DNA from 2 places in the Enterobacter sp. Taxon_8 genome. Region 2 is predicted to be linked to the other one. Evidence: predicted binding sites of a transcription regulator. Region 2 holds the regulator's gene; the other holds the start of a gene.
What was found. The regulator Fur, encoded in region 2, represses iron uptake genes when iron is present. The targets are predictions, from matches to a motif close to ATAATAATGAGAACNACTATCAA.
Positions count from the first base shown of each region.

Region 1: sufA (Fe-S cluster assembly scaffold SufA) is a predicted target of Fur. The motif match lies at 1,651-1,673, and genes of this name have one in related genera.

Region 1 covers NZ_CM177989.1:2,634,996-2,638,410, forward strand. Annotated here, with positions in the region: gene sufB (Fe-S cluster assembly protein SufB) at 1-1,234, opposite strand, end outside; gene sufA (Fe-S cluster assembly scaffold SufA) at 1,243-1,611, opposite strand; gene AC4IBF_RS12455 (MerR family transcriptional regulator) at 1,924-2,652, opposite strand; gene AC4IBF_RS12460 (diguanylate phosphodiesterase) at 2,841-3,415, opposite strand, start outside.
Region 2 covers NZ_CM177989.1:3,256,839-3,260,253, reverse strand. Annotated here, with positions in the region: gene chiP (chitoporin ChiP) at 1-730, shown strand, start outside; gene chiQ (ChiQ/YbfN family lipoprotein) at 778-1,104, shown strand; gene fur (ferric iron uptake transcriptional regulator) at 1,197-1,643, opposite strand; gene fldA (flavodoxin FldA) at 1,935-2,465, opposite strand; gene ybfE (LexA regulated protein) at 2,621-2,908, opposite strand; gene ybfF (esterase) at 3,037-3,415, opposite strand, start outside.

The sequences.
Region 1 (3,415 bases), 620 kb from region 2:
CGATCAGCATCGAATCACACTGGGTAAAGTTTCGCGCATTGGTGGCCGTCGGCATGATTTTCACCAGCCCGCGATAGCTGTTCTGGCTGTGCCCGGCAGAGATCCCTTTCGAGATGATGGTCGACCTGGTGTTTTTACCAATGTGGATCATCTTGGTGCCGGTATCGGCCTGCTGGTGGCCGCTGGTCAGCGCCACGGAGTAAAACTCACCGATGGAGTTATCCCCGCGCAGAATGCAGCTCGGGTATTTCCAGGTGATGGCCGAGCCGGTTTCAGACTGGGTCCACGACATCTTGCTGTTTTCGCCTTCGCACAGCGCGCGCTTGGTGACGAAGTTCAGGATACCGCCGGTATTGCCGTCGCCCGGGAACCAGTTTTGCACCGTGGAGTATTTCACCTCGGCATCTTTATGGATGATGACCTCCACCACCGCCGCGTGCAGCTGGTAGCTGTCGCGAACCGGGGCGGAGCACCCTTCGATATAGCTGACGTAGCTGCCTTCATCCGCGACCAGAATCGTGCGTTCGAACTGGCCGGTTTTTTCGGCATTGATGCGGAAATAGGTGGAAAGCTCCATCGGACAGCGCACGCCTTTCGGTACATAGATAAAGGTGCCGTCCGAGGCCACCGCCGCGTTAAGAGCCGCAAAGAAGTTATCGTTTGAAGGCACCACGGTCCCAATGTACTTTTTCACCAGTTCTGGATGATCGTGAATCGCTTCGCCGAAGGAGCAGAAAATGATCCCCTGCTCTGCCAGCTTCTCGCGGTAGGTGGTGGCCACCGAGACGGAGTCGAAAATGGCGTCCACCGCCACCTCTTTCCCCTCACGCACGGGCACGCCAAGCTGGTTAAAGGCCTCTTCCACCTCTTTGCTGAGGAAGCTGTTTTCAGCGCCAGTTTGCTGCACCGCGCCGGGCTGCGAGGCGCAGGTATCGTCACAGCTGCCGCAGGAGGGCGCAGAATAGTAGCTGTAATCCTGATAGTTCAGCTTGTCGTAGTGCGCTTTCAGCCAGTGCGGCTCTTCCATCTCCAGCCAGGCGCGGAAGGCGCTCAGGCGGAACTCCAGCATCCACTCGGGCTCGTTACGTTTCGCCGAGATCGCCCGCACGACATCTTCGTTAATGCCTTTCGCCAGCTCATCTGTCTGGAGCTGGGTGAAGAACCCCTCTTTATAGTTGAGGTGCCCACCGCTCCAGGTATTTACATCACTCGTTGCTTCAGTATTACGAGACATAGTACCGCCTATACCCCAAAGCTTTCGCCACAGCCGCATTCGTTCTGGGCTTTCGGGTTATGAAATTTGAATAACTGGTTTAAGCCTTCGCGGACGTAGTCCACTTCGGTGCCGTCAATAAACGGCATGGCCTGCAGCGCGACGTACAGCTTCGCGCCGTCAGTCTCGAACACCAGGTCATCTTTCTCGGGTTCGGTGACGGTGTCGAGCACGTAGCCGAAACCTGCGCAGCCGGTCTGTTTGACGCCTAAACGCACGCCGAGGATCTCGGGCTTTTTCGCCACCAGCTCGTGAATATGTGCCGCCGCCGCTGGCGTGAGCGTTAAGCCGCGCCAGGCGAAATCGGCAGGATTAAAGGTTTCTGAATGCAGTTCCATAGGTCCACCTCATCTGATAAGCCATCAGGGCATAACACCATGTTAGTGATAACGATTATCACTTCAACCCTCTGTCAGCAGGGGCATTCGGCTAAAGCGCCCTTTTTGCCTGGTTTTATTAAGCATAGACCCTGTGAGAGGATGCAGTCAGGATGGATGTATTTGTTCAATGCATTGATTAATAATGCATTTCGTCGCGGCATTCATAACGAAGAGAAGAAAAGTAAAATATGCATCGGAAATGCCTATTTTTGAGATAGATTTTGCGCAGAAAGTGATAAAAACAAAAAAGGCCCTCAAGGCCTCTTACACTCAGTGATGAAATGAGACAGCAAACCCCTGTTCACGCCAGTGGTCGAGCTGTTCCTGCTGGCGAGGCGTTGGGGATTTCCCCGTCCAGACGAAGATTTTTTGCCCCGGGAAGAGTTCAGGGCGCGGCGAATCAATAGGTTCCGCCAGGACGTCTATGTGCCAGCCCTTCTGCGCCAGGCGCGCGGCTTCCAGCCACAGGTGGGTGCGGTCATCGCATTCCCAGCCAATCAACAGTGCGTCTTTACCGGCTTTCTTGCGGGACTCCGCCAGGCTTGCAATCGCGAATTCAATCAGAACTCCGTCTAACAGGCTTGCCATGTGACGCACGGTATTTTGGTCCTGGTTCATGCGCTGACGGACGGGAGAAATAATATTGTCAATCAGCGCGTCTATCGCGTGATCGCGGCGGAACTCGCCAATTTTGGCACGCAGCTTTGCCGGGCTGGCGTAACGCAGAACGGTCATCATCTCTTCCTGGAATGAAACCCAGTTGCCCTGCGTCAAAACTTCTTTGTTTTCCAGCAAGGCTTTGACTTTTCCGACCGAGACGCCGCTTTTCATCAGGCGTTTGATCTCTTCGATACGCAGGATATCTTCATCGTCAAACTGACGATGGCCCCCTTCGCTGCGCTGCGGCTTCAACAATCCATAACGGCGCTGCCAGGCACGCAGCGTAACGGGGTTGATACCGCATCGTTCGGCCACTTCGCCGATACTGTAATAGGCCATTAACTCCCTCACGCTCAGAACTTCCATACCTAACTGCACCAACCTTATCAGATTGTACACACTATTTGTATAACTAAGACCGCATTTTGAACCGGTGAACGGGGTTCTTTTCCATCCACCTGTTAATACATTGTTGTATAAAATTTGCCGTTCGTACAGTTAACTCTGCCGGATTGTGTACAGCTTTATCAGAATTCGAACTTTTTCTCCGGCCACGCAATCGCGGGAATACCGCCGTGTCGCGGGCTGGCAAAAAGATGCCCCTGGAACTGGGATATTCCCGCTGACTCCAGCCACATCCACTCTTCAGCCTTCTCTACCCCCACCGCGCAGAACTGGATCTCAAGCGAGGCACAGCATTTGATAATCGCCTGGATAATGGCCTGTCGGGGACCACTTTTGTGCACGTTTGCGACCAGATCGCGATTAATCTTAATTCTGTCCGGCTGAAACTGAGCCAGCAGCTGCAACCCGGCAAATCCGGCACCAAAGTGATCGATCGTCACGCTGATGCCCGCGCTTTTTAACTGCCTGACCGAATCCGTGAATTCATCGAATCGGGAAATGGCTTCGCTCTCGGTGAACTCCACCACAATTTGCTCGGGTACAAACCCATTGGCTTCAATCGCGGTGAGCAGAAAGTCCACGGCGTTGGGAATGTTAACCAGCGTCATAGGCAGCAGGTTCAGGGATAACGTCTGGTCCTGTAACCCCAGCGCGCTGGCCATGGAGAGCGCCACCTGCTTGCTTTGCAAATCAGACG
Region 2 (3,415 bases):
GGGGGCGAAATACGACTTCAAAAACGATCTGGTTCTCGAAGCAGCATTTGGCCAGGCGCAAGGGTATATCGATCAGTACTTTGCCAAGGCCAGCTATAAGTTTGATGTCGCGGGTAGCCCGCTGAGTACCAGCTATCAGTTCTACGGTACGCGCGACAAAGTCAGCAACGGTGGCGTCAATGACATTTATGATGGCACCGCGTGGCTGCAGGCACTAACCTTCGGCTATAAGGTCGGTCAGGTTGATTTACGTCTGGAAGGAACATGGGTGAAGGCGGAAGGGCAGCAGGGCTACTTCCTGCAGCGTATGACCCCGACCTATGCCTCATCCAACGGTCGTCTTGATATCTGGTGGGATAACCGCTCAGACTTCAACGCCGACGGCGAGAAAGCGGTCTTCTTCGGCGCAATGTACGACCTGAAAAACTGGAACCTGCCTGGCTGGGCGGTGGGCGCTTCTTACGCTTACGCCTGGGATGCAAAACCTGCCGATATGGCAACTCCGGACGCATACTACGATCCCAACTATCGCCTGAAAGAGTCTTCTTACAGCCTCGATGCTATCTATACCCTGCAGGATGGCCGCGCGAAAGGTACAATGTTCAAACTGCACTTCACTCAATATGACAACCACTCCGATATCCCGAGCTACGCGGGCGGTTACGGCAACATCTTCCAGGATGAACGTGACGTGAAATTCATGGTTATCGCACCGTTCACTATCTTCTGATGAATCTTCCGGCGGGTTAGATCCCGCCGGACCGGAGACTGCATATGATGAAAAAAATCGTAATCGTCGCGTTGCTGGCATCAGGGCTGGTGGCGTGTGCTCAGAGTGAGGCACCGAAAGAAGATTCCCGGCTGAAGGAGGCCTATAGCGCCTGTATTAATACAGCAGAAGGATCGCCGGAGAAAATTGAAGCCTGTCAGAGCGTGCTGAACGTGCTGAAGAAAGAGAAAGCGCATGAGCAGTTTGCGACGCGGGAGAATGTCCGCGTGATGGATTACCAGGCCTGTATCCAGGCGCGTAAAACCGGTAACGATCAGGAAGTGGCCAAGCGTTGCGATAAGATCTGGAACGAGATACGCAACAATAATAAATAAGTTGCTTTACGCCCGGTGGCGCGGTGCTTACCGGGCTTTTTTCTGGCAAAAAAAAGCCAACCTTTCGGCTGGCTCAGAGTATGAACACTTGATTATTTTGCGTCGTGCGCGTGGTCATCTTCGCGGCAGTCGCCTTCAGCGCAGTGACCGTAAAGATACAGGCTGTGGTTGGTCAGGCGGATACCGTGACGCGCGGCGATTTCACGCTGGCGCGCTTCGATGGAATCATCGCTGAATTCAATGACCTTGCCGCAGTCGAGGCAGATCAAATGATCGTGGTGCTGCTGCTGGGTCAGTTCGAAAACAGATTTACCGCCTTCGAAATTATGACGGGTGACAATGCCCGCGTCATCAAACTGGTTCAGCACGCGATAGACGGTAGCCAGCCCAATCTCTTCACCCATGTCGATAAGACGTTTATAAAGGTCTTCCGCACTGACATGGTGATTGTCTGGACCCTGAAGCACTTCGAGGATTTTTAACCGAGGAAGCGTAACTTTCAGGCCAGCCTTCTTTAATGCGGTATTGTTGTCAGTCATGCGGAATCTGTCCTGTTGCTAAACGATTCACTTCTGTAGGAAGTGACAGAAAATGCACCTGGGATAATGCGTCTCATTATAGAACTGCCATGGCTAAATGAAAACTGCAAGTCTCAGGCAAAATATGCTTATAAAAATGGGGTATCACCAACAAACTTGCTCGATGGAAAACCACATTTTATCAGGGAGACATTGTACAGGTCTGGGCGAAAAAGTTAAAAGATTGTAGCAATTAATTTAATCGGTTTGACCTGGTGCGCGGGCGCAACCGCCGTTGCGCCGCGAGAAAAATCAGGCGTTAAGAATATCGTCCAGGTGCAGTTCTTCACGGATCTGCTTAACCCATTTCTCAACGCGCTCTGCGGTCAGTTCTGGCTGACGGTCTTCGTCGATGGCCAGACCCACGAAATGATCGTCATCGGCCAGGCCTTTAGACGCTTCGAAGTGGTAACCAGCGGTCGGCCAGTGGCCTACGATAACCGCGCCATTCGGCTCAATGATGTCGCGGATGGTACCCAGCGCGTCACAGAAATACTCAGCGTAGTCTTCCTGGTCACCGCAGCCAAACAGGGCAACTAGCTTACCGTTGAAGTCCACTTCTTCCAGCGTCGGGAAGAAATCATCCCAGTCGCACTGGGCTTCACCGTAGTACCAGGTTGGGATACCCAGCAGCAGAATATCATAGCCTTCCAGATCTTCTTTGCTGCTCTTGGCAATGTCATGCACATCAGCAACGTCTTTACCGAGCTGTTTTTGAATGTTTTTTGCGATATTTTCGGTATTGCCGGTATCACTGCCAAAGAAAATGCCGATGATTGCCATGAGTAAAATAACCTCTTGAAACTTAATAGTATGGTGGCGCAATTCGGCCACGGATAAGGGCAATAATAGCAGAACTGGCAACCCTGCGGAAACAGCTATCGCGCAGGACTGCACTCTGTGCTACATGAAAAGGGTAATAAAGGGGATTTTCAGACTTATGCCTGGCTGCGCAACGTCTCAAGCTGGGCGATTAACATCTCTTCAATGAGCTCGCTGCGGCTGATATTTCGCGCGTCAGCCAGCTCGTTCAGCGCATCGACGGCGTCGGCGTTAAGCTTCAGTTCGACACGCTTAAGCCCGCGATTTTTATCGCGTTTAAGCTGATTGCGTTTATTGATACGCAGCTGTTCATCGCGCGAAAGCGGATTCGTCTTCGGTCGTCCCGGGCGACGCTCATTCGCGAACAGATCTAGTGTCGTACGGTCCGTTTGTTCTTTGGCCATGATTCTGAGACTTCGGGGGAAACACGCCGCCCTGCTAATGCCCGGGCGATAAGCGCGCCATCATACATCACCAAAAACGGCACGCCAACGACTGGAAGCCCGCAGCCTTCCAGTCGCTTTCTTTTTAATCAATTTGTCGTATCAGCGAGATAGCGGCGAATGGCGCGCAGCACGGCATCGGGTTTTTCTGCGTGCACCCAGTGTCCGGCACCGGCAATCACGTGGGCGCGAGCCTGCGGGAATTGGGCCAGCAGCGTGTCGCGGTACGCGTCGGTAACGTAAGGAGAGTTACCGCCGCGAATAAAGAGGGTAGGGTGCGGCCAGGCGGGGACGGTTTCCCAGCCCACGATGTTGTTGTACTGGTTCCAGAGCACCGGCACGTTAAAACGCCATTGGCCGTCAACAAACGACTTCAGCAGGAACTGGACTACGCCTTCTTCATCAAGATGCTCACGCATGACGGCAGCCGCCTGTTGGCGAGTCGCGACGCCCGCTTCGGTGACCGCA